2 regions of the uncultured Planococcus sp. genome follow, and region 1 is predicted to be linked to the other one. Evidence: a T-box and tRNA genes for the amino acid it is inferred to sense, from the RefSeq annotation. Region 1 holds a T-box; the other holds one or more tRNA genes.
What was found. The T-box of region 1 lies ahead of Q0785_RS13100 (valine--tRNA ligase). A T-box ahead of a tRNA ligase gene usually reads a tRNA of that ligase, here a tRNA-Val.
Positions count from the first base shown of each region.

Region 2: it has a tRNA-Val gene. The T-box ahead of Q0785_RS13100 (valine--tRNA ligase) is inferred to sense a tRNA for this amino acid. The anticodon was not compared.

Region 1 covers NZ_CANMXD010000008.1:134,831-149,928, reverse strand. The annotation lists gene lon (endopeptidase La) at 1-1,458, shown strand, start outside; gene yihA (ribosome biogenesis GTP-binding protein YihA/YsxC) at 1,455-2,036, shown strand; gene hemA (glutamyl-tRNA reductase) at 2,510-3,883, shown strand; gene ccsA (cytochrome c biogenesis protein CcsA) at 3,968-4,798, shown strand; gene hemC (hydroxymethylbilane synthase) at 4,816-5,745, shown strand; gene Q0785_RS13120 (uroporphyrinogen-III synthase) at 5,738-6,439, shown strand; gene hemB (porphobilinogen synthase) at 6,436-7,419, shown strand; gene hemL (glutamate-1-semialdehyde 2,1-aminomutase) at 7,416-8,702, shown strand; gene Q0785_RS13105 (AbrB family transcriptional regulator) at 8,869-9,921, shown strand; T-box leader at 9,943-10,164, shown strand; gene Q0785_RS13100 (valine--tRNA ligase) at 10,215-12,848, shown strand; gene Q0785_RS13095 (alpha-L-glutamate ligase) at 13,303-14,100, opposite strand; gene Q0785_RS13090 (RimK family alpha-L-glutamate ligase) at 14,097-14,960, opposite strand; gene Q0785_RS13085 (folylpolyglutamate synthase/dihydrofolate synthase family protein) at 15,032-15,098, shown strand, end outside.
Region 2 covers NZ_CANMXD010000003.1:158,386-173,483, reverse strand. The annotation lists gene Q0785_RS05450 (phosphatidylglycerophosphatase A) at 1-405, shown strand, start outside; gene Q0785_RS05445 (TAXI family TRAP transporter solute-binding subunit) at 531-1,517, shown strand; gene Q0785_RS05440 (DUF1850 domain-containing protein) at 1,596-2,120, shown strand; gene Q0785_RS05435 (TRAP transporter permease) at 2,110-4,143, shown strand; gene Q0785_RS05430 (UV damage repair protein UvrX) at 4,646-5,905, shown strand; gene Q0785_RS05425 (YolD-like family protein) at 5,919-6,281, shown strand; tRNA gene Q0785_RS05420 (tRNA-Val) at 6,549-6,621, opposite strand; gene Q0785_RS05415 (thermonuclease family protein) at 6,750-7,484, opposite strand; gene Q0785_RS05410 (hypothetical protein) at 7,679-7,822, opposite strand; gene Q0785_RS05405 (Gfo/Idh/MocA family oxidoreductase) at 7,939-8,862, shown strand; gene Q0785_RS05400 (aldehyde dehydrogenase) at 8,927-10,315, shown strand; gene Q0785_RS05395 (response regulator transcription factor) at 10,664-11,362, shown strand; gene Q0785_RS05390 (HAMP domain-containing sensor histidine kinase) at 11,346-12,713, shown strand; gene Q0785_RS05385 (PepSY domain-containing protein) at 12,713-13,408, shown strand; gene Q0785_RS05380 (PepSY domain-containing protein) at 13,519-14,172, shown strand; gene Q0785_RS05375 (ATP-binding protein) at 14,247-15,098, opposite strand, start outside.

The DNA.
Region 1 (15,098 bases):
CGTAACTACATCGAGTGGCTAGTGACGATTCCGTGGTCAGAAGCGACAGAAGACCGCCTTGATATCAAATACGCTGAAGAAGTGTTGGACCGGGACCATGATGGACTGGAAAGCGTCAAAGAACGCGTGTTGGAATATCTGGCTGTTCAGCAGATGACCAACTCCCTGCGTGGACCGATTCTTTGCCTTGTCGGACCTCCTGGTGTGGGTAAAACCTCTCTGGCGAAATCGATTGCTGAATCATTGGACCGCAATTTCGTCCGTGTTTCACTCGGCGGCGTCCGTGATGAATCGGAAATCCGCGGCCATCGCCGGACGTATGTCGGTGCGATGCCGGGCCGGATCATTCAAGGGATGAAAAAAGCGGGTACTGTGAATCCAGTTTTCCTGCTGGATGAAATCGACAAGATGTCGAATGATTTCCGCGGCGATCCATCTTCTGCGATGCTGGAAGTGTTGGACCCGGAACAGAATAATTCGTTCAGTGACCATTACATTGAAGAAACCTACGATCTCTCCAATGTGCTTTTCATCGCGACTGCCAATGATCTTGGGTCCATTCCAGGACCATTGCGCGACCGCATGGAAGTCATTTCGATTGCCGGCTATACCGAAGTCGAAAAACAGATGATCGCAAAAAATCATTTAGCACCGAAACAATTGAAAGAACATGGATTAACGGACGAGCAGCTGCAGTTCAACGACGAAGCTTTGCTTAATATCGTCCGTTACTACACGCGTGAAGCCGGTGTCCGTGGCCTTGAACGCCAAATCGCTTCCATCTGCCGCAAAGTGACCAAGCAGATCATCTCGAAAGAGAAAGAGCAGGTTCATGTCGGTGCAGCGGAAGTGGAAGAATATCTTGGCAAACGCAAATTCCGTTACGGCATGGCTGAAACGGAAAACCAGATCGGCGTCGCAACAGGACTCGCCTATACAACGGTCGGGGGAGATACGCTTCAAATCGAAGTGTCTTTATCAGCTGGTAAAGGCAAACTGCAATTGACCGGTAAATTGGGCGATGTCATGAAGGAATCTGCGCAGACGGCTTTATCGTTTGTCCGCGCCCGTGCCGAATCTCTTGGAATCGATCCGAATTTCCATGAGTCGCACGATATTCACATCCATGTCCCTGAAGGCGCAGTTCCAAAAGACGGCCCTTCAGCGGGGATCACCATTGCTACAGCGCTGGTATCTGCCTTGACGAAACGCCCGATCCGCCGCGAAGTCGGCATGACCGGTGAAATTACGCTGCGCGGACGCGTTCTGCCAATCGGGGGAATTAAAGAAAAAACCTTGAGTGCCCACCGTGCAGGCCTCAAGACCATCATCCTGCCGCTTGATAACGAGCGTGACCTGGAAGATATCCCAGAAACAATCCGCGAAGAGTTGACCTTTAAACTGGTCTCTCAAGCAGATGAGGCATTGGAAATTGCCTTAGAAGGAGAAATTGAATGAAGGTTAACAATGTAGAACTAGTAATCAGTGCCGTCCGTCCGGATCAATATCCGGAAGACGGCCTGCCGGAATTCGCTTTAGCCGGACGCTCGAACGTCGGTAAATCGTCTTTCATCAACAAAATGATCGGCCGTAAAAGCATGGCCCGCATTTCATCCAAACCCGGCAAGACACAGACCTTGAACTTCTATAAAATCGAAGAAAAGCTGTTCTATGTCGATGTTCCAGGATACGGCTATGCCAAAGTATCTAAAAGTGAACGTGAAGCATGGGGCAAGATGATCGAACGCTACATTACAGACCGCGAACCCTTGCGTGCTGTCATCCAAATCGTCGACTTGCGTCACCCGCCAAGCAGAGACGATATCGCCATGTATGATTTCATGAAGCATTTTGAAATCCCGTGCATCATCATCGCCACCAAAGCGGATAAAATTCCTAAAGGCAAGTGGGACAAGCACAAGAGAATTGTCCGTACTGCGCTTGATATGGACAAATCCGATCCATTGATCATCTTCTCATCCGAAACCGGACTGGGCAAAGACGAAGCATGGAAAGAAATCGAAAGCAGAATGTAACGAAACAAAGCGCAGCCTCCGGGCTGCGCTTTTTTGTAAGATATATTAATTTGATATGATATACTCCGCAAACTAACTTTTGAAAACCATATTTGTTCATCAATGCATTAGCTTCGTGAAGTGGCTGTTGGAGATTGCCATGCTGCTTTTGCGGGAGTCTCCGCTGATTTGCTCCAGATGCTTAGCGTACCAACGAGAAAGAGATTGGCTAATGATAGAAAAGCGTCCGCCTGGAGCGAATTTTTACCGCTAAACAAAAGAATTCCCCATCATTAATCCTCTGAGTTAACAGGTAATTCCGACTAAGAGCGTTATACTTGTAGACAACAAAAGCCTTTGCTACTATTAGTTTATAATAATTATAAATAAGATCTATATTCATGCCTTGTTCACAATTTCAAAAGCATAATAAACAAAATAAGTGGTATACTAAATTTATAGGAAATATTGAACGTGAAAGGTGTTTTGTACCCATGCATACATTAGTAGTCGGGGTGAATTATCGCTCTGCACCCGTGGAGATCCGCGAAAAGCTTTCATTCATAGAACATGAGCTGCCACAGGCGATGCAGGCGTTAAAAGAACAAAAAAGCATATTGGAGAACGTGATCGTTTCCACCTGTAACCGGACGGAAATCTATGCGGTCGTGGACCAGCTTCACACAGGAAAGTATTATGTGAAGCAATTTCTTGCTGATTATTTTGGCCTGCCCCAAGAAGCCATTTCTCAGTATTTATTTGTCTATGAACAGGACGAAGCGGTTGAACATTTGTTCCGTGTAACGGCTGGCATCGACTCAATGGTATTGGGCGAAACGCAGATTCTTGGGCAAGTGAAAAGCAGTTTCCTTGCTGGCCAGGAATATGGCACGACAGGAACCGTGTTTAACCAACTGTTCAAACAGGCCGTAACGTTGGCGAAAAAAGCGCATTCTGAGACAGCCATTGGCGAAAATGCAGTTTCTGTATCTTACGCGGCGGTTGAACTCGGCAAGAAGATTTTTGGCACGCTTAAAAACAAACATGTTGTTATTTTAGGCGCCGGAAAAATGGGCGAATTGGCCATCAAGAACCTTCAGGGAAGCGGGGCTGACCGCGTAACGGTCATCAACCGGACATTCGAGAAGGCAGAATTGCTTGCCGGCAAATTCGGCGGCAAAGCGAAGCCCTTGAACCAATTGCAATGTGCCTTGCTTGAAGCGGATATCCTGATTTCCTCAACGGGATCAGCAGACTTTGTCATCGACCTTGAGTTGATGCAGTTTGTAGAGAAGCTTCGCAAAGGCAAACCGTTATTCATGGTGGATATCGCAGTTCCACGTGATATGGATCCCCGCATCGGCGAATTGCCGAATGTGTTCCTGTATGATATCGATGACATGCAGGGGATTGTGGAAGCGAATCTGGCAGAGCGTGAACGCGCAGCTGGCCAAATAATGACCATGATCGATCAGGAAGCTCTTCAGTTCAATGACTGGCTGACAACGCTTGGCGTCGTACCGGTAATTTCTGCGCTTCGTCAAAAAGCACTTGGCATACAGGCTGAGACAATGGCGAGCATTGAAAACAAAATGCCGGATTTGACTGACCGTGAAAAGAAAATTCTCAACAAACATACCAAATCGATCATCAATCAGTTGTTGAAAGATCCGATTCTGCAGGCGAAGGAAATGGGTGGAGCGCCTAAATCACGTGAGCAATTGGAATTATTCATGCAAATTTTCGGTATTGAAGATGAAGTTGAGCAAGAGATAGAAAAACAATCGAAAGCACCACAAAAGAAAACGGATAAAGCCGTTCTTCAAACCCAGCAATCAACAACTGAAACTCCCAAATATTCATTTTAAGCTTTCTAAAAGAGGCGTTTTCGGATCTATATGTTAAAATGTAGAGACGGAACGCCTTTAACTATGGAAACGAAGGGGAATGGGATGGCTGATATAACAATGGCAAGGCTGCACGAAGCTATGGTTATACTATATGCTGTCAGCCTTGTTTTTTATTTTATAGACTACTTATATAAAGAGAAGAGAGCCAGCCGGATCGCCATGAGCTTGCTCGGCATTGTCTGGGTACTGCAAACGATCTTCCTGGGCTTGTATATCTTCGAGACCCAGCGATTCCCGATATTGACTTTGTTTGAAGGTATTTACTTTTATGCCTGGCTCTTAGTGACGCTGTCGCTCGTTCTGAGGATTTTCTACCGCTTTGATTTTGCTGTATTTTTCATCAATATCATCGGGTTCATCTTCATGACGATCCATACGTTCGCACCGGTCCAGATTGAACGGTCGCCTGTAGGGGAAGCATTGGTATCGGAATTATTGTTCATCCACATCAGCTTCGCGATTCTTTCCTATGTGGCTTTCTCCCTGTCGTTCGTTTTTTCGGCGCTTCACATGATTCTCTATAGAATGCTGAAGCAGAAAAAATGGACCAAGCAATGGGCAAATTTGCCATCACTTGGCCAAACGCAGCAATTCATGACGATTTCAATCCTCGTCGGAATTTCGCTGCTGTTCGTGTCGTTGGTGCTGGGGCTGCAATGGGCATTTATTTCGCTTGCTACGTTCTCCATATTCGACATGAAGATCGTTGGATCATTCATCTTGCTGGTGGTCTACAGCTTCGTGCTGTGGTGGCACCGCAAAGGTTCATTGAATGGGATGAATTACGCTCTGGCCCATACGTATGCATTTTTACTGCTGCTGATCAATTTCTTTTTAGGCAGCCGATTATCTGAATTTCATTTTTGGTATTAAAGAAGGGTAGGATTCATTTGAGAAAAATTATTGTAGGTTCAAGAAGAAGCAAGCTGGCGTTGACACAAACCAACCAGTTTATCGATAAGTTAAAAGCGGCGGGATCGCCATTTGAATTTGAAATCAAGGAAATCGTCACGAAAGGCGATCGCATTGTTGATGTTATGCTGTCAAAAGTCGGCGGCAAAGGTCTTTTCGTCAAAGAAATTGAACAGGCACTGTTCAATAAAGAAATCGATTTTGCTGTCCACAGCATGAAAGATATGCCTTCTGTATTGCCGGAAACGCTAACGATAGGATGTATTCCAGAACGCGAAGATCCGCGCGACGCGTACATCGCCAACGACCATGTGAAATTATTGGACCTTCCGATTGGAGCAGTTGTCGGAACAAGCAGCCTGCGCCGCAGTTCACAGCTTTTGCTGTTGCGTCCGGACCTTGATATCCAATGGATCCGCGGCAACATTGATACACGTCTTGCAAAATTGAAGGCGGGCGATTTTGACGCCATCATTTTAGCAGCAGCCGGTTTGAAGCGGATGGGCTGGAAAGATGATTTAGTGACGGAATTCCTGGAAGTCGACGAGTGCCTGCCAGCTATTGGTCAAGGCGCGTTAGGGATTGAATGCCGCGAAGACGACAAAGAACTGTTGGCGGAACTTGCTAAACTCAATCATGAAGAAACAGCTTTGGCGGTCAATGCAGAACGCAAATTCCTGCGTGACATGGATGGCAGCTGCCAAGTGCCGATTGCTGGATATGGAACGGTGAAAGATGGAGAAATTACATTTACAGGATTGATTTCTTCACCCGAAGCGGATCAGGTGTTCAAGGAAACAGCGATCAGCCGGGACCCGATCGAAGCCGGCCGTGAAGTGGCTGAGAAAATCAGTGCACAAGGCGGCTACGATTTGATTCAACGCGTTAAAGCTGAGAGCAATGTCTGAGAAAGCTCTTTTGCTTCAAGGCGAAATCATCGTTTTCACCGGCTCCAGAGAACCGGAGGAAGCGGTTCACCTTGCACAATCACTGGGAGCGGAGACGCTTTATGTACCACTCGTCACCACTGAAGTCCGCCAGTTGGACAAGCCGGACCTCAGTGGCTACGATTGGTTGATTTTCACGAGCCGGACCAGTGCACAGGCATTTTGCCAGCTCGATGAAAACGTGACGGCAAAAATTGCGGCTGTCGGGGACCAGACGGCTGCCGTACTGCAGCAACATGGCTACACCGTTGACTTTATACCACGGGTTTTTAGTGCCGACCATTTCATCCAGGAGTTTCCGGTTGTGTCCGGTAAAGTCAACTGCCTGTTCATCAAAGGCAATTTAGCGAAAAACACCATTGCTTCGATGCACATGCAAGTGGATGAGTGGACGGTTTACGATACCGTGCTGGATTTGAACAATGCAAAAAAACTGGCGAACCTGAAAAATGTCACCATCCTATTTGCCAGTCCCTCTGCTGTGTCGGCATACCGGCAGGCAGGAGGAGACTGGTCGGATATCCGCACCGCTGCCATTGGACACGTCACAAAACAAGCCATTGAGGCAAACGGCGGAACTGTGGATTTCACACCTAAAAAATATACCTATTTGGAAGTCATCAATGAAATAGCGAAAGGAAGTTTACCGAAATGAAAGAATTGAATTTTAACCGTCACCGCCGTTTACGCGGTTCTGCCAATATCCGGTCGATGGTCCGCGAAACGAGCTTACATAAAGAGGATTTCATTTATCCGATTTTTGTCGTTGAAGGCGAGAACATCAAACATGAGATTTCATCAATGCCAGGTGTTTACCATTATTCATTGGATAAATTGGGTGAAGAACTGGATGAAGTCGTGGATCTTGGAATTCCTTCTGTCATTCTTTTCGGCGTACCGAACGAAAAAGACGCAGTCGGCACACAAGCTTATCACGATCACGGCATCACGCAGGAAGCGATCCGTTTTGCAAAAAATCGCCATCCGGAACTTGTGGTCATCGCTGATACGTGCCTATGCCAATACACCGATCACGGCCATTGCGGCGTCATCGAAAACGGCGTTATCCTAAACGACGAATCTTTGGATCTGTTGGCGCGTACTGCAGTCTCTCAGGCAAAAGCAGGAGCCGACATCATCGCCCCGTCGAATATGATGGACGGGTTTGTTGCAGCGATCCGCTACGGCTTGGACCAGGCAGGCTTTGAAAATACGCCGATTATGTCTTATGGCGTCAAATATTCTTCCGCTTATTACGGACCTTTCCGTGAAGCGGCTCATTCAACGCCTCAATTCGGCGACCGCAAAACCTACCAGATGGATCCGGCAAACCGCATGGAAGCATTGCGTGAAGCAACTTCTGACGTTCAAGAAGGCGCAGATTTCATGATCGTCAAACCGGCATTGTCTTATTTGGACATCATCCGCGAAGTCCGCGATAATTTCGATATTCCGATTGTCGCTTATAATGTTTCAGGCGAATATGCCATGGTCAAAGCGGCAGCGGCGAACGGCTGGATCGATGAAGAGAAAATCGTTTTGGAAACCTTATTGAGCATGAAGCGCGCAGGAGCGGATATCGTAATGACCTATCACGCAAAAGATGCAGCACGCTGGTTGGAGGGAACTAAATGACATACGAAAAATCATTGGCAGCATTCACAGAAGCGAAGAAACTAATGCCGGGCGGCGTCAACAGCCCGGTCCGTGCGTTTAAATCGGTCAATATGGATCCGATCTTCATGCAATCCGGCAGCGGAGCGACCATCACGGACATCGATGGCAATACGTATATCGATTACGTCCTGTCATGGGGGCCGCTGATTCTGGGCCATGCCCATCCGGAAGTCGTCAAAGCGATTCAGGAAACGGCAGCGCTTGGAACATCATTCGGCGCACCGACTGAACTTGAAAACACCATGGCGAAATTGGTCATGGAACGCGTTCCTTCGATTGAAATGGTCCGCATGGTATCTTCCGGTACGGAAGCGACGATGAGCGCATTGCGCGTAGCACGTGGCTATACCGGCCGCGATAAGATTTTGAAATTTGAAGGCTGCTACCACGGCCACGGCGACAGCTTGCTGATCAAAGCAGGTTCAGGCGTCGCGACGTTGGGCTTGCCGGATTCACCGGGTGTTCCAGCGTCGATCGCTAAAAACACCATCACGGTTCCATACAACGACCTTGAAAGTGTCCGTTTAGCTTTCCAGGAATACGGCGACGATTTGGCTGCCGTTATTGTAGAACCGGTTGCCGGCAATATGGGCGTTGTGCCGCCAAATGAAGGCTTCTTGACGGAGCTTCGCAATTTGACGCACGAAAACGGCACGATTTTGATTTTTGATGAAGTCATGACCGGTTTCCGTGTCGGCTTCAATTGCGCACAAGGCTATTTCGGCGTAACGCCGGACATGACTTGCCTCGGCAAAGTCATCGGCGGCGGATTGCCGGTCGGTGCGTTCGGCGGCAAACGTGAAATCATGCAGCAGGTTGCACCAAGCGGATCGATCTATCAGGCTGGCACCTTGTCAGGTAACCCATTGGCGATGCGTGCAGGCTTTGAAACCTTGTCCCGTCTGACGGAAGAAAGTTACGACGTGTTCATCGAACGCGGTAACCAGCTTGAAAAAGGGTTCCGTGAAGCGGCGACGAAATACAATATCCCGCATACCGTCAACCGTGCAGGTTCGATGATCGGGTTCTTCTTCACAAACGAAGAGGTAGTCGATTTCGAAACAGCAAAAACTTCGGACACCGAGTTGTTCGCGGACTATTACCGCTTGATGGCGGAAGAAGGCATTTTCCTGCCGCCGTCCCAGTTTGAAGGCATGTTCCTTTCGACTGCCCACACGGAAGAGCATATTGCAAAAACCGTGGAAGCATTCCATACCGTATTTGCTAAGTTGGCACGTTAAGCAACAAGAGAGCGCTGAAGCGTCTGGTTCATCCAGATGCTCCAGCGCTTTTTTTTCGGTTAATGATTAATAGAAAGACTGCGGGTGGATAACATCTACTGCCCACGAATGGAGGTCTTTCGTGTAACATAGAAAGAACTAACAGCGCTTGGAAAAAGGAGGGATGATGGTGAGGGCATTTGGAGTGACCGCGCTCATAGCGGCGGCAGCGGGAGCGGTGTTTGAAGCGGTCGGGATGTTTCTGCCTTGGCTGCTTGGGCCGATGTTCGCGTTGCTGTTGGTCAATCAATTTACGAAAATTCCTTTATACTGGCCAAAAATTCTGCGGACAGTGGGGCTGGTGATGCTCGGCGTGCAGATCGGTTCCTCGTTTACGCGGGATGCAGTGCTGTTGATGGTGGTGGATTTGCCGTACATGGCGTTCATGACGGTATCGGTCGTGGCGCTGTCGATTGGGCTCGGCTTGTTGTTCAAGCGCATGGTCCATGAAAGCCTGGCGACCAGTTTGCTTGGATCGATCCCCGGCGGCTTGGCACAAATGGTGGTTATTGCGGAAGACGTCAAGTCAGCGAACATCACCGTCGTGACGATGATGCAAACGATCCGGATTTTCATGGTAGTGACCATTGTGCCGTTCCTGACGATTTTTCTGAACGGCAGAGGCGCAGGAGAAATGGAGCAGCGGCTTTTTGCGTTTTCCCCGCTGTTATTCGTTATGGCGTTCGTTGTCGGATGGGCGCTTTACGCCGGCATGAAAAAAATCGGCTTTCCGGCTGCTGAACTGCTGGCGCCTATACTGACCCTGGCCGCCGTACAGACTGTTTCAGGCGATGTCCTGATCGATATGCCGTACTGGTTGATTGCGAGCGCACAAGTGTGTATCGGAGCGAATCTCGGCTTGCAGATGGAAGGGATCGGCGATAAGCTGACGTTCCGTTTGGGTGCTGCGATTGTTTTGAATAATATCCTGCTGATCGGCTTTACTGTCTTGATAGCCTTCGTGTTAACGGCTTGGCTGCCGGAATACATATTCCTCGACTTCTTCTTAAGTGCAGCACCCGGCGGCATCGCGGAAATGGCGATCACGGCGCTCGCCGTTGGAGGAGATGTGGCACTCATCACCGGCTTCCAGCTGTTTCGTTTGTTCTTCATCCTGCTGGTGGCGGCGCCGCTTGTGTCATTCATTGTAAAAAAACTTGACGCTAAAAGCGGATATTGAGTACAATAAGGGTAATTAGATAATCATGCGTTGAAGAGGATAGTAGAATGTGCGTGCATTTCAGAGAGAAGGCTGATTGGTGAGAGGCTTTCATGGACACATATTTGAATGTCACCTTGGAGCAGTTGCCGTGAACAGAGTAGCGGGAACCGGACTTAACATCCGTTATGAAACTTGAGAGCCAGGTCTGAAAATGGACCTGTGTATAAAGGTGGTACCGCGAAAAACTCCTTCGTCCTTTACAGACGACAGGAGTTTTTTGCGTTGTGCCAGAAATTAGAGGAGGAATTCCAATGACTGAACAGATGTCGACCAAGTACGATCCGCAATCGATTGAAAAAGGGCGTTACGATTGGTGGGTCAACAACAAATTCTTCGAAGCGAAACCGGAAAGCGGCAAAACGCCGTATACCATTGTGATTCCCCCGCCGAACGTTACTGGCAAGCTGCATTTAGGGCATGCCTGGGATACAACTTTGCAGGACATCATGACACGCATGAAACGCATGCAGGGCTTTGACGCACTTTGGCTTCCAGGAATGGACCATGCCGGCATCGCGACGCAGGCGAAAGTGGAAGGCAAACTGAAAGAAGAAGGGCGTTCACGCTACGATTTGGGCCGCGAAGCATTTCTTGAAGAATCATGGAAATGGAAAGACCAGTACGCTGGCCATATCCGTGAGCAATGGTCAAAATTGGGCCTAGGCCTCGATTATTCCCGTGAGCGTTTCACGTTGGATGATGGATTGTCAAAAGCGGTTCGTGAAGTTTTTGTAAAATTATACGAGAAAAAACTGATCTACCGCGGCAAGTACATCATCAACTGGGATCCGGCGACGAAAACCGCCATTTCCGATATTGAAGTTATCTACAAAGACGTACAAGGTGCGTTCTATCATATGCGTTATCCGCTAGCAGACGGCAGCGGCCACATTGAAATCGCGACTACCCGTCCGGAAACGATGCTTGGCGATACAGCCGTAGCGGTTCACCCGAAAGACGAGCGCTACCAGCATTTGATCGGCAAAAAAGTCATCCTCCCGATCATCGGCCGTGAAATGGAAATTGTTGCGGACGACTATGTGGATATGGAATTCGGAAGCGGCGCTGTTAAAATCACACCTGCCCATGACCCGAATGACTTTGAAATCGGCAATCGCCATAACCTTGAACGCGTCCTGATCATGCACGAAGACGGTTCGATGAACGAAAACGCCGGCAAATACGAGGGGCTTGACCGCTTCGAATGCCGCAAGCAGATCATCAAAGACCTGCAGGACATGGATGTTCTATTCAAAATCGAAGAGCACCTGCATTCCGTTGGCCATTCAGAACGCAGCGGGGCAGTTGTTGAGCCTTACCTGTCGACACAATGGTTCGTTGACATGAAGCCTTTAGCTGCGGCTTCGGTGGAAGCGCAGAAAACAGATGCGGGCGTCAACTTCGTACCGGATCGCTTCGAGAAGACGTACCTGCACTGGATGGAAAACATCCGCGACTGGTGTATTTCGCGCCAACTTTGGTGGGGACATCAGATTCCAGCCTGGTACCATAACGAAACAGGCGAAATCTACGTAGGTCATGAAGCACCGGCTGACGCTGAAAACTGGACGCAGGATGAAGACGTTCTGGATACGTGGTTCTCATCTGCCCTATGGCCGTTCTCGACACTCGGCTGGCCGGAAGAAAACGATGATTTGAGCCGCTACTATCCGACCGATGCTTTGGTTACGGGTTACGATATCATCAATTTCTGGGTATCCCGCATGATTTTCCAGGCGCTTGAATTCACTGGTGAAAAACCGTTTAAAGACGTGTTGATCCATGGTCTTGTACGTGACGCGGAAGGACGTAAAATGTCCAAATCGCTCGGCAACGGCGTCGATCCGATGGATGTCATTTCGGAATACGGAGCGGATTCGCTGCGCTACTTCCTGGCGACCGCCTCATCACCTGGCCAGGATCTCCGCTATTCGAACGACAAAGTCGAGTCCGTTTGGAACTTTGCCAATAAAATCTGGAACGCTTCCCGTTTCGCGTTGATGAATATGGAAGGCATGACGTACGACCAAATCGATTTGTCCGGCAAGAAATCCGTAGCGGATTCATGGATCCTGACCCGTTTGAATGAAACCATCGAACAGGTGACGGAACTTGCAGAACGCTATGAATTCGGTGAAGTGGGACGCTCGCTCTACAACTTCATCTGGGACGATTTCTGTGACTGGTACATCGAAATGTCAAAATTGCCATTATACGGCGAAGACGAAGAAGCGAAGAAAATGACGCGTTCGGTTCTTGCCTATGTACTGGATAACACGATGCGCCTATTGCATCCGTTCATGCCGTTCATCACGGAAGAAATCTGGCAGAACCTGCCGCATCAAGGCGAATCGATCACAATCGCCGCATGGCCGACAGTGGATGATTCCCTGACGGACCAAAGCCAGTCTTCAAGCATGAAGCTGTTGATGGATGTCATCCGTTCCGTACGGACCATCCGTGCGGAAGTGCAGTCGCCGATGAGCAAGAAAGTGCCATTGACGATTTCAGCGAAAGACGCGAATACGCATGCCGTACTTGAAGCGAACGCAGCGTACATCGAACGTTTCTGCAACCCGGAAACATTGACGATCGGCCAAAACATCGAAGCTCCTGAAAAGTCGATGTCAGCTGTCGTGTCCGGTGCTGAGTTGTTCATGCCGCTTGAAGGCTTGATCGATATCGATGCAGAGCTTGCGCGTCTGAACAAGGAACTGGAAAAATGGGCGAAAGAAGTGAAACTCGTCAGCGGTAAGTTGTCGAATGAACGCTTTGTTTCCAAAGCACCTGAAGCCGTTGTTGCAGAAGAACGTGCGAAGCAAGCCGATTACGTGGAAAAACACGCAACGGTTGAAAAACGCATTGTAGAATTGCAGAACCTGTAAGAATAAGAAAAACCGCTTTCCCGGATGGGAGAGCGGTTTTTGTGTTTTATAGGGATGTTCCGCAAACCAGCTCCGCTTTCCTATGGGCTTGCGCCGAACTAACTTGGGCTTAGCGCCCAAGTGGATTTCATATATATCGCTGCGCTGCTCCCACGGGAGTCTCCGCTAGTTTGCTCCATATCCTATTATTTAAGAAGAATAATATAAATTTTTATTTGTTAACAGCTAAAGAATTCTTAGAAGAAAGAACATAATGAATAAAAAAGTCATTCTGCAGTTAAACTTACATAGCTCTAAATTTGGTATATAGACGTGGAAACTAAATACGCACTTCGAATTCGCTTATTCTCTTAGCTTCGAAGCTAGCGAAGCGATGCAGAAGCAGGAGTTTTATAACTCTTACTTTAGGAACTCGGCCCTATGCGACCAAAGCGATTTTATGATTTCTGACTACCTACTTCGGCCGATCTTCCTGACGATATGGTGCATGTTTTTCAAGTTTCCGCATATGCTCAACTAATAGCTCGGCGATGTTTTCTTCATGCGTCTCGTAAAAGGAGCGGGCGCCGACGGGATCTTCGATTTCATTGAACACGTGCCTTCCGTCTTCGAGCAGCAGAAAGTCGATGCCGATATAGTCGCTGTTCAAGGCGCGGGCGATTCTCAGGACGTCTTTTTCCTGCGCAGCGCTAAGTACGTACTTCTCAATGTTTCCACCGAGCGAGTAATTGGCCTTGAAGGAATCCTTAGAACTGCGTTTGACGGCACCGACGAGTTCTGTGCCGATGACGTAGGCGCGGACATCTGACTGGTGTTCGACCACCGGCTGAAAAACAAGTGGGGAAGCGGCGGTTGGAATGTCTTTAGCCTTATCAACGAGCCATACCTCCGAACCGCCATGGCCGTCAGCCGTTTTGGCGATGCACGGAAATTCCATCGCTTCCCGGTAGGTCGGGATTGCTTGTACACCGATCAGCAGGAACAACTGGTAGCTTTGCCATTTATCATTGGCGATGCGATTGACCTCGGCCCGGTTCACCAGATGGATTCCGTGGTCTTCCAAAAAACGGGCAGCTTCAGGTCGACGTGCGCGGAACAGGACAGTTTCACCCTGCAACTTATCCACAAGCATTGCTTGGCCATTTTCGCTCCAGTCATCCCATTTGATCAGCTCGAACTCGCCAAAGCGCTGCAATTCTTCGATAAATCCATAGTTGCGTTCGGCATCATCCGTTTCGTAGAGAAGTTTCATGTTAAGTCCTCCAATATATAAGCGATCATGGCATCTGCGACATTGACTCCCGTGACATTCAAGATGTTGCGGATATGGGCAGCGGCATTCACTTCACAAACCAGTGGTTCTTCGTTTTCACCGAACAGCAAATCGACTCCGGCGAAAGTTGCACCGACTGCCTGAGCGGCTGCGAGTGCGAGTTCCTGCTGGGCTGCGGTCAGTTCGATGGGTGAAGCTACGCCGCCATTGGTGATGTTGGCGCGGAAATCGGTGTCCGAATGGCGGTACATGGCAGCGACAATCTTTCCGCCGACAATATTGACGCGGATGTCACGGCCGCGGCTCGTAGCGATGAACTCCTGAAATACAAAATCGATGCCTCGAAGACTGTCGACTTTTTCGTAGAACTGCTCTTCGGTTTCGATCAAGTAGACCTTCATGCCGAATGAGCCATGGCCTTCCTTGATGATCATCGGCAGCTTCAGCCGGTCGATGATCTCTTCGAAATAACCGGAATCCATAATGGAGAAATTCGGGTAGACTTTCGGCGCGACAATCGTTCGTGGCATCGGCAAGCCTTCTGCAGCCAGCTGGACGTATTGTGTGGCTTTATTATCACATAAATCGATGACGGAAGGGTCGTTATAGACCGGTACGCCTCGACTCTTCAAAAAATATCCAAGCAAGATATCTTTATCCAATAATATTGCAAAATCAGGTATACTGAAGTTAACTGATAAATCCATCACGGTTTCGTAGTTTTTCTTGATCGTTACGGCGATGCCGGCTCTTTCTGCAGCTTCAGCGACAAGCCTGGCTTGGTCTGCAAACTTATCGGAAACCAGGCTTCCGTTGTAAATAACCCAACAACTCGTCATATCCATTCCACCTTCGTGCTATAATCATACTCAAAAAGTGTATCATGTTTACCGCGGAAAAGAGGCTTCTTATGATAATTGGACTTGAACAATACAAAAGCAAATGGAATATACATACAGATTCATCCATCCATCCGG
Region 2 (15,098 bases), on a different contig from region 1:
AAACGCGAAATGCAGCACGCCCTTCTGGTAGGGATTGAATTGGATGAATTGGCAGAGCAGGGGAAATTATCCCGACCGCTCCAACAGATCGTGGGATCGGATGAAGGGCTCTTCGGGGTCGATGAAATGATCGGGCTGGGAGCAGTTTTAACATACGGCAGCATCGCCGTGACCACATTTGGCCACTTGGACAAAAACAAAACAGGCATTATCCATAACCTGGATACAAAATACGGCGGCCAGGTCCATACATTCCTCGATGATTTAGTAGCAAGCGTCGCGGCGTGTGCATCCGCCCGCATTGCCCACCGGACACGTGATCTTGAAGAGCAGGGCAGAACATTTGAAGATCTCGCTCCAGAAGACACGACTCCCGAAACCCATGTAGAAGGCGCTGAAACGTGAGGAGTTATCTAAATGTTCCCGCTGTAAGCGCTTGTATTTACTGAAATGCATTGAAACTAGTAAGAAAGACATGCTATTATGAAGGTGGAACATGGAATACTATTTGAAAAAAGGGAGGTCACTTTATGTTGAAAAAGAAATTTGGTTTATTTGCTGCTGTAACTCTTGCAGGATCTGTATTTTTGGCAGGTTGCGGAGATGATGCAGCTACTACAGAACCCGAAGGAGAAGGCGAAGGCGGGGCTTCTGATCCTGAATTCCTCAGCATCCTGACAGGCGGAACGACAGGAACTTATTATCCACTTGGCGGCGCAATGGCGACGATCATTGAAAACGAAACAGGCTTGGATACCACGGCTGAAGTTTCGCAGGCTTCTGCTGCGAACATGACGGCACTTGCCGATGGCGCTGCACAGATCGCATTCGTGCAGACGGATACAGCTTTCTATGCTGCTGAAGGATCGAACATGTTCGAAGGCGAAGTGATCGATACTGTTTCTGCAATCGGTGCACTTTATCCGGAGACGATTCAATTGGTTACGACTGCGGATTCCGGTATTGCTTCTTTTGATGACTTGGCAGGCAAAAGCATCTCTGTCGGTGCTCCTGGATCCGGGACTTATATTAACGCTGAACAATTATTGGAAATCCACGGTATGACAATGGAAGATATCGATGCACAGAACCTTGACTTCGGTGAGTCGCAGGAAAGTCTGCAATCAGGCCAGATTGACGCGGCATTCATCACTGCAGGAACTCCGACTGGCGCAGTCGAAAGCCTTGGAGCTACTTCAGACGTTGTCATTGTCCCTGTAGAGCAGGATAAAGCTGACGAACTGATCGAGAAATATCCATATTATGCCCATGACGTTGTACCATCCGGCATCTACGGCTTGACTGAGGAAGTTCCAACTGTCTCTGTTCTCGCGATGCTAGTGGTCCAGAACGACCTTTCGGAAGATCTTGTCTACGATATCACGAAAGCGATCTACGAAAACACAGATCAAATCCAGCATGCAAAAGCTGAATTTATCAAAGCTGAAACGGCTCTTGATGGAATCGGAATCGATATCCACCCAGGAGCTCAGAAGTATTTCGACGAAGTAAATTAATTGAATGAGCGATTAACTGACGGTAAAGCGTGAGCTCTGCCGTCAGTTCTTTGTTTTAAAGATGGAGGAGAATGGTCTATGCAGTTTCTCCGGATGCAGAAATTTCTTCCTTTACTGATTGCCCTCATCTTAATCGGCTCCTTAATCGCATTCTTCCCTTTCCATAAGCATTATGTATTTATCGATAATCAGACTGAAGAAACAGCGGCTTATCTACCGGTGGAAAGTCCGTATTTCCAAATAAGGTATACGCATTCAATCCATCTGTCGGAAGTCATCGAGAGCTACAAAGTAATGGAAAACAATGAGCTGATGATGACAGAGCTTGAATACGAAGATTTTAATATTGGCATGCCTTCAAATGCAGGAGAAGGAGAGACCTTTGTCGAAAAAGACGGGAAATACTTTATCAAGAACATGACAAGGAAAGTTCCTGAGTTCCGGCTGTTTGTAGGGGATGTTGATGCGGGATTGTCATTTGTTACAAAAGGGCACCAGATGGATTTGAAAAAAACGCTTGAAAGAGGTAAGTCGTATACTTTTCGGGTAGAGCGCTTATCCCTATTTCAACTAAGAAAAGGAGTGAGATTTGATGAGCGATAAGTTGCCTCCAGAAGAACGCGAACAGCAAAAGCTTCCACCAGAGGATGAATCCTACATCTCAGAAGAAAAACAGAAAGAAATCCTGCAAAGATATGATCCCGAATCCAATACACGGGATTTAAGCGGAATCATTAAACATGTGGTCTTTTTCGGATTATTGGCATTTGCTCTATTCCAGCTTTATACGGCAATTTTTGGTCAATACACCGCCTATATTCAGCGGTCGATTCACTTAGGATTTGCTTTATCCCTGATCTATCTATTATTCCCTGCCAGAAAACGTAAAGGAAACCGCCTTAAAGTTGCCTGGTACGATTATATCCTGGCCTTGCTGTCGATCGGCGTAGCTGCCTATTGGCCGATTATGTATGACGATTTGGTGTTCCGTCTGGGGCGGGTCACTGAATTGGACTTGATCGTCGGTGTTTTAGCGATCCTGCTGACACTTGAAGCGACAAGGCGTGCAGTGGGAATGCCGATTACGGTCATTGCCAGTTTGTTTTTGGCCTATTCCTTTTTCGGTCCTTATTTCCCAGGGTTCCTGCGCCATAGAGGACAAGATCTGGACTCAGTCGTTCAGTTGATGTTCTATACCACGGATGGAATATTGGGGACACCGATCGGCGTATCGGCGACTTTCATCTTCACCTTCCTGTTATTCGGCTCCTTCCTGGTGAAAACAGGAGTCGGACAGTACTTTAATGACTTGGCTGTATCCCTGGCCGGGAATTTAACGGGTGGACCGGCAAAGGTAGCTATTTTCTCAAGTGCCCTGCAGGGAACCATTTCCGGAAGTTCTGTTGCCAATGTTGTTACATCGGGTTCTTATACGATTCCGATGATGAAAAAATTAGGCTATAAAAAAGAATTTGCCGGCGGGGTGGAGGCGGCAGCTTCCACCGGCGGTCAGTTGATGCCACCGATTATGGGGGCAGCAGCCTTCCTGATGGTGGAATTTATCGGGGGAGTGACTTACTGGGAAATTGCCAAAGCAGCCGCAATACCGGCTCTTTTATATTTCACAGGGGTTTGGATCATGACCCATTTCGAAGCCAAGCGAATCGGCTTGAAGGGCCTTTCACCGGAAGAAATGCCGGACCGCAAGGAAGTCTTGAAAAAGATTTACCTGCTCCTGCCGATTGTTGCGATCATCTTCTTCCTGTTGATTGGTATTCCGACTATGCAAGCAGCGCTTTACGGGATTCTGCTGACGATTTTTGTCAGTGCTTTCAATAAAGAAACACGCTTGAATTTCAAAGACATCATCTTAGCATTGGTTGACGGTGCTCGGACTGCACTTGCTGTTGCAGCAGCAACAGCGGCAGCAGGGATCATCGTCGGGGTCGTTGTAAAGACCGGCCTTGGTTTAAGTTTGGCAAATGGACTGGTTTCCGCTTCAGGCGGAAATATCCTGCTGACCCTATTCTTCACGATGCTGGCAGCGATTGTCCTGGGTATGGGATCACCGACAACTGCCAACTATGTCATTACCTCTACGATAGCGGCACCAGCCATCATCACTTTGTTGATGATAGATGAGCCGGTTGGAGCAGCGGTACCGCTTGTGGTCGCTTTATCTGCCCATTTATTCGTATTTTACTTCGGAATCATCGCCGATATCACCCCTCCGGTTGCTTTAGCAGCATTTGCGGCTTCAGGAATCTCGGGTGGTGAGCCGATACGGACTGGTTTCATCGCGGCTAAACTGGCGATAGCAGCGTTCATCATTCCGTATATGTTCGTTTTGTCACCAGCCCTTCTGATGATCGACACGACCTGGCCTGAGCTGATTTGGGTATTAATCACCGCCATTACAGGCATGATTGCTATTGGCGCCGGATTGATCGGCTATTGGTACCGGAAGCTCAACTGGCTCGAGCGTGTCCTGACATTTGCAACCGGTTTGGCTTTGATTTATCCGGAAGGCTTGTCTGATACGATTGGCGCTGTCGCATTTGTGATTCTGTTCGGAATCCAATGGCTGGCACGCGATAAAAAACCTGCTAAAACAGCAGAAGCATAATTGAACACAAAACCGGCCGGGCATTAGCCCGGCCGGTTTTGTGTTTTTTTATCATAAGAAAAATATGAAAAAAACGAAAAAAGCCATCACCCGAAGGCGATGACTTTTTCAAAGCAAACTTTGTTCCTAAAGCTTGCAGTGGGTTTGGCACCCAATGATTCCTGCAGGGCGGAAACGGTTTCTGTCCTGTTTTCCGTTGCGCTGATAAGAACGATGGATGTCAAATCTCTTACTTGGACTATCATAATACGCGATCAGCCAAATGTAAAGTTGTTAGAAAATTCGTTGATTCAGGCTGCAATTCTTCTGTACAAACTGAAGGCCAACCATCCCCGGGTTGATTGAAGTGAAAACAGCAGAATAGCCTCGGAAAAGCGGATTCTGTTCCGCTTCGAACTAAATAAAACAAAGACCGGAATTTTTATTTTCGCAAAAAGGATTGCCGTTGTCATACTGGTGGTATAGAATAAGAACATACGTTCCCTTTAGGGAGGTGGCGACGATGAAGGGTCATGAACTGCCGGAACGCTCCATATTCTGTATCGACATGCGCGGATTTTATGCCAGTGTTTCTGCGGTCGAACTGGGATTGGATCCACTGGAAGTCTGTCTTGCGGTTGTCGGGAATCAGGAGCGGAAAGGAAGTGTGGTTTTAGCTGCTTCACCGATGATGAAAGAGCGTTTTGGTGTGAGGACCGGCACGCGGCTTTTTGAAATCCCCAATCATCCGGACATCTTGCTGATTGAACCGAAAATGAAGCTGTATTTGGAGAAGTCCATGGCCATCACTGAACTACTGGGGACTTATGTGCCAAAAGAGTCGATTCATATCTATAGTGTGGACGAAAGTTTCATTGAACTTACAGGCACTGAAAAGTTATGGGGATCGCCTGAACTCACCATGCGCCGCATCCAGCAGAAGTTGTTGGATAGCTTCAAACTGCCTTCCTCAGTCGGCGGAGGGCCAAACATGCTGATGGCGAAGCTGGCCCTGGATCTGGAAGCGAAGGAAACGGGTTTTGCCTATTGGACATATGCTGATGTGGCAGCGAAGTTATGGCCTGTTGCGCCTCTGCGGAGAATGTGGGGCATCGGATCACAAACAGAAAAGACCTTGAACAGCATGGGCATCTTTTGTGTGGGGGATTTGGCCAGTGCGGATGTCTCCCTGCTGGAAGAACGGTTCGGGATACTGGGCAATCAGCTGCACCAGCACGCGAATGGCATCGACTTATCGGATCTGGGGTCTCCTTTGATAGAGGGGCAGGTCAGTTATGGAAAAGGACAGATTCTGTATCAGGATTACATAGAAGAAAAAGACATCATGACGATCATTCTGGAAATGTGCGAAGACGTAGCGATGCGGACGCGCCAAGCCCGCCGTGCAGGGCGGACCATACATTTAGGTATCACATACAGCAAGACTGCTTTCGGTGGGGGCTTTTCCCGCTCGCGCTCTATTGAAGAAGCGACAAATGACACCTTGATGATTTATCAGGTCTGCCAGGCGATTTTCAGAGAACATTTCCAGCACAAACCCGTCCGGCAGATTTCATTGTCCATCAGCAACTTGGAAGAAGAATCATCGATGCAGTTAAGCCTTTTTGATGAACGGAAGTTCGAAAACAGAAGTCTTGGAACAGCCATGGACAACATACGGAAAAAGTACGGCTATTCGGCGATTTACCGGGGTATATCGGGTACACAGGCAGGCACAGCCATAGCGCGGACGAAACTGATCGGCGGGCACAATAAAGAGTAAGGGGAGTGGTCCGATGAAGCGCAATAAATATTTAAAGACCGTAGGCGACATCAAAGACCGTGGAAAGATCAAATGGACAGCTTTAATGCTGCCGGAACATGTCGAAATGATCCGGGAGTGGTACGAAAAAGACGAAAAGGTGCTGAAACCCGACTTGAACGAATACGACCTGCAGCTGCTCCAGGAGGAGATGGACATCGCACTGAAACGCCAATGCGAAGTCCTTATCCACAGCTGGAAGGACGGCGTGATCCATGAGCATAGGGGGACGATTGAAGGCATCGATGCAAGAAGCCGCATGTTGATTTACGGAAATCAAGTTGAAAAGCACAGGCTGCCGATGGATGAAGTGGTTTCGATTGTGACGGTTGAATGAAAAGAATTGAGGGCAGATTAGTAGAGGAATTTAAAAAAGGGATGATGAAATGAAGCGGTTAAATTTGTATTTCTTTGGCGAAGAGAGCATAAGCTTTCAAGATGGGTTCTATTTCTATGGTGGTATTTTACTGATCGTCCTATTATTGTTTTTAATTTAATAGTGGTCCGTTGGTTTTTCAGCTTGCTGTCTGCAGCTTGATGGAATATTGGACATAAAAAAACCGCGTAGCCAATGAGGCTGCGCGGTTTTTCAATCTAACACGTATGATTCCTACTGGGCTCGAACCAGCGACCTCTACCCTGTCAAGGTAGCGCTCTCCCAGCTGAGCTAAGGAATCTCAATTTCCAGGACAAATATAAGTATAGCTTGTCCACGGAAAAAGTCAATAGTTTTTGAAGAAGAAAAATACGATCTGCCTTTTATCAGGCATCCGGGCGGAAGAAAGCTGGATAAAGAGCCTCTGTCCTATTGGCCAACACCCCGGAAGCCGGCATCTTGTGCTTCTTGTTCAGTGCAGAACCATTCTTCGGGATTGGTTTGCTCGTAGGAGGAATCGCTCGGCAAGTGATAGATTTTATTGCCGCTGCGGTTGATGTTTCCTTTGATCTCGCAATCGCCTTCAGTCGGTTCTTCAGTAGCAGGACTGTTATTATTTCCGGTTGAACCTTGCCCGAATGCATCTGCGTTGAAGCCCCGGTCAGTGGAATAGTTTTCGTACTGCCAAATGCCTGCTTCCTTGTCTCGCGCAATTTGTTCGGCTTTCTCGAAGTCATCGAGGTAGCGTGTATTTGGAGGGAAAACATAGGCGACTCTGGCAAGTCCGGATTCAATCATCTGTTCCTGTACGCTTTCGCCGTCCACATAAATATAGGCCAGCAAGCGGTCGTAATCGTCGAAGCGGTCGCCGACGTCGAATTCGATCGATACATCGCCCGATTCGATCAGCCGTTTGTTTTCTTCAGTAGCTTCTTTGCCGAGAGGCTGTTCGCCCAGGCGCGGATGATTGGTTTCCGGTGTATCCATCAACAGGTAGCGGACGGTCACTTCTTCGCCTTCATAGATGATTTTGATGGTATCGCCATCAATGACCTGTGTCACTTCGACATCGATCTGGTCGGTCGTGCCGGCGGTGTCCGTCGTCTCCAACATGCTGCAGCCTGAGAGAAAGAATAGAGCCAGTAATATAAGTTTCAATTTCATAAGGATCCCTGCTTTCGTTTCCTCATCATTATATGGAATAGTGGGCTTTGTGGCAATCAGACAGCTGGTTATTGGGCTTTGCCCGAGAGCAGTCTTCCTGAAAATTTGCATAGTAAAACGCCTCTTTCAATCATAAATTGAACAAGGCGTTTTTATGTATGGCAGCGGCAATAGTCGTCTATAGGCTTCAGCAATTAAAGTGCTGGCTCCGTTTGCTGTGCAGCTTCGCCGTAATACAAGATGGATTCTTCGGTAAGGCTTTCGAGCTTTTCTTTATTGACCCCAACTTCCAATTCTCCTGTAAAAATAGGTTCCCACCAATTCGGTTGTTTATTCATCATATTCCCTCCTCAGATAGTAATGGTATTGTTTGACTATTCTATACCCCCAAAGGTTACACTAATAAACAAACAGCGTAAAAAAAGCCGGAAGGCCTTAAAAGGAGAGATTCTAAATGATTTCAATAGGCATCATTGGAGCGGGAATTGTCGGCGAACGGATCATTAAACAGATTCAGCAGGAAGACCATATACAGATCAGAACAGTCTACGACCAACAGACGGAACGGCTCACACAAATCAGCGAAACCTACGGAATTCCGATGGCGAAATCAGTGGAGGAAGTTCTCCATTCGGATATCAACTGGGTCTATATTGCGACACCGCCAGCTTTTCATGCCGAAATCGCTGAACTTGCCGCCAGTGCTGGAATCAATATCCTATGTGAAAAACCATTGGCACATAATGTGGAAGGCGGCGAAATGATGGCAGCTGCCGCGCAGGATAATCGCATCCAAACGGCTATGCATTTTCCGCTGATGTATAAACCGGCAGTCCGCGAAATGGCCAAGCGCATCAAGAGCGGCCATATCGGAAAAATAGTCCGGATTGAATTACAGACTTTTTTCCCCGATTGGCCAAGGTTGTGGCAGCAGAATCCATGGATCGGGTCGAGAGCTCAGGGCGGATTTGTCCGTGAAGTCTTTCCCCATTATTTTCAATTGATGAACCGGCTTTTCGGTGACTTATCGTTTACTTCCCATTACATCAGCTATCCGGAAGAAATTGATAGATGTGAAACCGGATTGATCGCCCATGGACTGACCCGCGACCGGATTCCTTTCCTCGTAACAGGAATAAGCGGTATCGGACAAAAAGAGTTGCTCCAGTTCAAGGTTTACGGCGAGCAAGGGGTTCTGACTCTAGAGAACTGGTCAGATCTTTACGAATCGTTAAAAGGCGAAGACCGCCAATTGATCAATGAATTTGAAGATGTGCCATCGCTTTTTGAGGAAATGAATAATCAATCGACTCTTTTGGTCAATTTTGAAGAAGGACTGATCGTCCAACGCTATATCGATCATTTATTGACTGAGTGAGTGTTCATTTTTTGAATCAGAGGCCTTAATTGGTATAATGAAGAAACTTGAAGGAGGTTGGAAAATGAATTTTACAGCAACTGACGTGGAACAGATGATTGAAGAACAACGCACATATTTTTATACAGGTGACACAAAATCAAGAGAGTTTCGGATTGAGCAATTGCATCGGTTAAAAAAGGTGATCCAATCCCATAAAACTGAAGTGATCGATGCCTTGAAGAAAGACTTGGGCAAAAGTGAATTTGAAGCCTATGCCACGGAAGTGGGATTTGTGCTCGACAGCATCGGCAGCATGGCGAAAAACCTGGAAGACTGGATGAAGCCGGAGCAAGTCAAGACACCGATTCATCTTCAGCCGGCGAAAAGCTTTGTCATCCGTGAACCATATGGCTCTGTTTTGATCATCGGGCCTTTCAATTACCCCTTCCAACTGGTGATGGAGCCCTTGATCGGTGCCATCATCGGCGGGAATTGTGCAGTCGTCAAACCTTCTGAAGCGACGCCTCACGTAGCAAAAGTCATCCGCACCATCATTGAGGAAGCGTTTCCTTCCTACTATATTCGTGTAGTGGAAGGCGAGCGGGAAGAAGTGACCGCTCTAATCCACGCCTCATTCGATTACATTTTCTTCACCGGCAGCGTCAATGTCGGGAAAGTCATCATGAAAGCGGCATCGGAACGGTTAACACCGGTTACATTGGAGCTCGGCGGCAAAAGCCCGGCAATTGTGGATCAGACTGCAAATCTTGATCTGGCAGCGAAGCGGATTGCTTGGGGAAAACTGATGAATACTGGGCAAACCTGTGTGGCACCGGATTATATTTGTGTGCACGAATCAGTTAAAGACGAATTCCTGAAAAAATTGACGAAAACAATACAGAACTTTTACGGGAAAGATGCACAAAAAAGCCCGGATTTTGGACGCATCGTCAACACGCAGCATTTTGACCGATTAGCGGAAATCGTGCAGAAGGAAGCCAATCATGTCATTTATGGCGGAAAAATGGACCGAGCTGACCTGTACATCGAGCCAGTGCTCCTGGACAACATCACGTGGGACAGTCCTTCGATGGAAGACGAGATTTTCGGGCCGATTTTGCCGATCATCACCTACAACGATTTACCGTTGCTGCTTCGCCAAATCCGCAAATTGCCGAAGCCTTTATCGGCTTACCTATTCTCGGAAAATGACCGGGCGATCCGGTTCTTCCTGGATCAATTGCCGTTCGGCGGCGGCTGCATCAACGATACGGTTTCCCATGTGGGCAGTTCGTATCTGCCGTTTGGCGGAATCGGTACGTCAGGCATCAATTCCTATCACGGGAAATCCAGTTTCGAAACCTTTACGCATGCCAAATCGATTCTGAAGAAATCAACCAAATTATCAACGAATCTGGTCTTTCCGCCGTATAAAAACAAAGCGAAATGGATCAAAACGGTATTGAGATAAGCGGCCTCCGGGTCGCTTTTTTTCGTTGTCGGATTGCTGCGCTTTTGGCTGCCTGCGCTTTTCGTATTGTCCAGTCTCCAGCGCCCAGCTCTTCGGGTCATAAGCCAACCCAGCGCCGTGGCAGAGAGCGCCACTTTACTGGTCTGTCTTATGCCCGTCAGAGCTACATGGGCGCCTACGCTTTTCGTTATTGTCCAGGCTCCAGCAGCCAGCCCCTCGAGTCGCTTCAGTCTTACCGACAATGGCAAAAAGCGCCATTACCGGTAAGACTTCCAGCGCTTATCGGGGCTAAACGGCTGCCTGCGCTTTTCGTATTTCTGCTATGATAAATACCAAGAGGTGATGGCAGTGGCGGAACGCATTTTAATTGTGGAAGATGAAAAAAGCATTGCACGTGTACTGGAATTGGAGTTGAAGTTTGAAGGGTACGAAATAGGGGTCGCGCATACAGGATCTGAGGGATTGATCCAATTCCGGGAACAGGATTGGGATTTGGTGCTGCTTGATTTGATGCTGCCGGAAATCCACGGGCTGGATGTTTTGAAAAGGATCCGTTCTTCTGATGGGTCAATTCCGGTTATTTTACTGACTGCCAAAAACGATGTGAAAGATAAAGTGGCCGGCTTGGATTTGGGAGCGAACGATTATGTCACCAAACCATTTGAAATCGAAGAGTTGTTGGCACGGATCCGCGCTTGCCTGCGCTTATCGAACGGCAACGGCAATTCGACGCTGCACCGCTTCCATGAGTTGGAGATGAACGAAAGTACACGGGACGTCAAAAGAGGCGGACGTATAATCGAATTGACGCCACGGGAATTTGACCTGCTGCTGTATCTGATCAAAAATCCACAGCAGGTACTCAGCCGGGAACAAGTGTTGAATGCGGTGTGGGGCTATGATTATTACGGAGATACCAATGTAATCGATGTCTATATCCGCTATTTGCGGAAGAAAGTGGACGCCGGTGAAAACTCCACCTACATCCAGACCGTCCGTGGAGTCGGATATGTATTGAAGGAGCAAGGCTATGAAACTGAAAAATAAAATCCATATCTCTTCCGCTTTGTTGATGCTGGTCATTTTGCTGGTACTGGCTTTTGTCATTTATTTTTCATTCAGCCAATTGACCTATTCAACGGAAGTGGAGCAGCTGCAGGCAGAAACGAGTGCCTTAGTAGCTGATCTCAATGAAACTGCTGGAGATCCAGGAATTGTGCTGCGGGCATATATGCCAGTCAATGGACTTGTGAAAGTGACTGTTCCAGAAGGCGAACAGCCTTCTCCAATCCAATCTCCGTCAGTGACTGTCGAGCTCCCCGCAGAATTGGAAGGACAGTCCGGAACAGTAAACGTGGAAGGTGAGCGCTTTGCCTATAGCAAAGCACCTATCTTCTGGACAGACGGCCAAGTGGCGGAATTGACAGTTGCGCAATCTTTACGGGAAACGACGAATAATTTGAATACGCTGCGTCTGGTATTGGTAGTGGGAACTTTACTGGCGATGATTCCTGTTATCATTTCCAGTATTGTGCTGGGGAAAATTGTCACACAGCCCATTACAAATCTTACGAAGACCATGACACGCATCCAGCGAAACGGCCAATTTGAAAAACTGCCCGTAGAAGGGAAGTCTCAGGATGAGCTGGCGCAAATGGGCCATACCTTCAACGAAATGATGGGCTTGCTGGAAGAGAATTATTCCAAGCAGGAGGAGTTTGTTTCCAACGCTTCCCATGAACTGAAGACGCCGTTGACGGTCATCGGCAGTTATGCCAAATTGCTTGAGCGCCAAGGGATGCACGATGAGAAAATTGCAGAGGAAAGCATTTCTGCCATCCGCGCAGAAACCGATCGGATGAAAGCGTTGATCGAGCAGTTGCTGCACATTGCCCGCCGAAGTGAGTCGCAAGTTGAATGGACAAAAGTGAACGCCGTGGATTTATTGGAGCAGACTGTGACAGCGATGAACACATCCTACGATCGTGAATTCAAGCTGATCACCACGGAACAGTCCCTGCCGATCACGACCGATACGGCAAAGTTCAAACAGTTGCTGTATATCCTGCTCGATAACGCCCGGAAATATAGTTCGGACAAGATCGAAGTAGTGGCGAGGAAAAATGGCGACACCGTCATCCAGATTCGCGATACGGGAATCGGCATTCCAAAAGAAGCAGTGCCTTATGTCTTTGAACGTTTTTACCGGGTCGATAAGGCCAGAAGCCGGGAAACAGGCGGTTTTGGCTTGGGCCTGTCTTTAGCGAAGCAATTGGCCGACTCCCTGAACGTCAAAATCGAGCTGGAAAGCATCGAACAGCTGGGAACCACGGTATCCATCATTTTCTCAGAGAATTTTAATGTTGAGGATGTACACTCAAATCAGGAGGGGTTGTGATGCGGAAATGGATGGTTATGGCGTCAGCGACAATCTTGTTAGGAGCAGGAGTCCTGGTGTTTCTGTTATTCCCGAATTCTTCAGAGGAGATAACGATGGAACAGGCGAATGAAACGGTGATTACCCTTTATGGAGGAGAAGTGGAACAGACCACGGAATCCGGTAAAGTCTACAGCGTGGAATTTCAGCGGGCGGATGGGCGTTATTTGGCATTGGTCAACCGACAGAACGGTCAAGTCGAAAATATGGAATTGATTGAAAAAACGGCAATGGCTAAAGAACTGACAGAACAGCAGGCGAAGGACCTTGCTTTAGAAAAAGCTGAAGGGACAGTCGACAGCATCAGTTACGACGAAGGACGCAATGAGTACGAAGTCAAGGTCAGGGAAGAAACGCAGATCTCGACGATTGTCTTATCTGCAGCTAATGGGGAAGTGCGGAAGATCAGCCAGGAGCCGATTGAAACGGAATCTCCAGCGGAGGAACCAGAACCTGAACGAATCATTACACGGGATGAAGCAGTCCGACTGGCTAAAAACACCTTAGACGGAGAACTCCAGGAAGCGGAGTTTGTACAGACGGAAGATGGCGGCTACTACTTGGTGGAGATTGAAAATGATCAGACCGAACAAGAAGCGACTATTCAAATCCATGCAATACGCGGTGATACGATGTCGGTCGAGTGGGATGATTGACACTGAGAACAGTTTCATGTATTTCTCATCAAATTCTCATAAAGCCTTAATCTTCTCCTCAGAAGAGAAGGTTATTGTAAGAGTAACAACAAATGAGGAGGAGAAATTACATGAAGAAATTAATTTACATTCCAGTTGCAGCAGGGGTTTTAGCGTTTGGGGGCATTGTCTTGGCCAACACCGAAGCGCCTGCAGCCAATCCAACATCTACGTCAGGAACGGTGACCAATGAAGTGCAGGCATCCTCAGCAACTGAAAAAATGCTCAGTTTTGAGGAAGTCTCAGCGAAAGCCTTGGAGTTGGCAGATGGCCGCATCACCGATATTGAATTGGACAAAGATGACAGAAGACCCCATTACGAAGTCGATATCGATTTTGATGGCTACGAATATGATTTTGAATTCGATGCCTACACAGGCGAAGTACTGAAGCAAAAACGTGAAAAAGACAGAGATGACGATTCTAAACAAATGAAAGAAGCAGCTTCATCGGCAGGTACATCATCCGCTGCAAGCAATTCCACTAGCCAAACGGCATCATCGAGCGAGGAATTGATCGGTTCTGAAAAAGCAGTCGAGGCAGCTTTAGCAGTAGTGAGCGGAACAGTTGAAAGTCTCGAACTCGAAAAAGATGATGGCGTTTCGTATTACGAAATCGAAATTAAAGATGGTCGTGCGGAGCATGATGTCGAGGTCAATGCAAAAGATGGTTCCATATTGAAAGTCGATTCGGATACTGATGACGATGATAATGACTGGGATTAATCAAAACCTATACACTAACTAAAATACAAAAAAACAGCAGGAGAAAAATCCACGGATTTTTCTCCTGCTGTTTTTCAGTTATTCAGCGGCAACAGAATTGTGGCGGCTGTTCCTACGCCCAATGTACTGGATATAAGGAGGTCGCCTTGATGTTCTTGGACGATTTTCTGGGAAATGAGCAATCCCAGCCCCGTGCCGGTTGCTTTCGTCGTATAAAAAGGTTGGAAGACCTCTCCTAAATCTGCTGCTGAGATGCCATTTCCCGAATCATTGAAAGTGATGGACAACATAGATTCGTCTTCGGCTTTCATCAAAATCCGAATTTCTCCAGGTTCATCCATCGACTCAATCGCATTCTTCAGTAAATTGATGAAAACTTGCTTCAAATGATGCTCTTCCCCGTTGACCTGAAAATCTTCATCCCAATCTTTTTTCACTGCGATGCCATGCAGATTAAGCTCTGGACCGAATAGCAGCAAAATATCATCCAATGCATTTTGGATGCTGAACTTCTTCAATGCTGAAGCTTGAGGTTTTGCCAAAATCAGAAATTCACTGATGATCAGGTTGATCCGGTCCATCTCGGATTGGATCAATGCTGTATACTCCGGAAACAGATGCTTGGGATCGTGGTGCATCATTTGGACGAAACCGGAAATGACGGTCATCGGATTTCTGATTTCGTGTGCAACGCCTGCAGCAATTTCGCCGGCGAGCTTCAGTTTTTCCGATTGAAGAATCAGTTTTTCCGACTCTTTCTGATAGCTGATGTCCCGCGAGATGATGGACGTGGCTATCACTTTTTGAGAATGGTCAAAAATGGGTGATAAGGTGACCTGTGCATGGAAACGGCTGCCATCTTTTCGGACATCTACGGTTTCAAGCAGGGAATAACTTTCCCCTTGTTGAACGTCCAATGTTCGTTT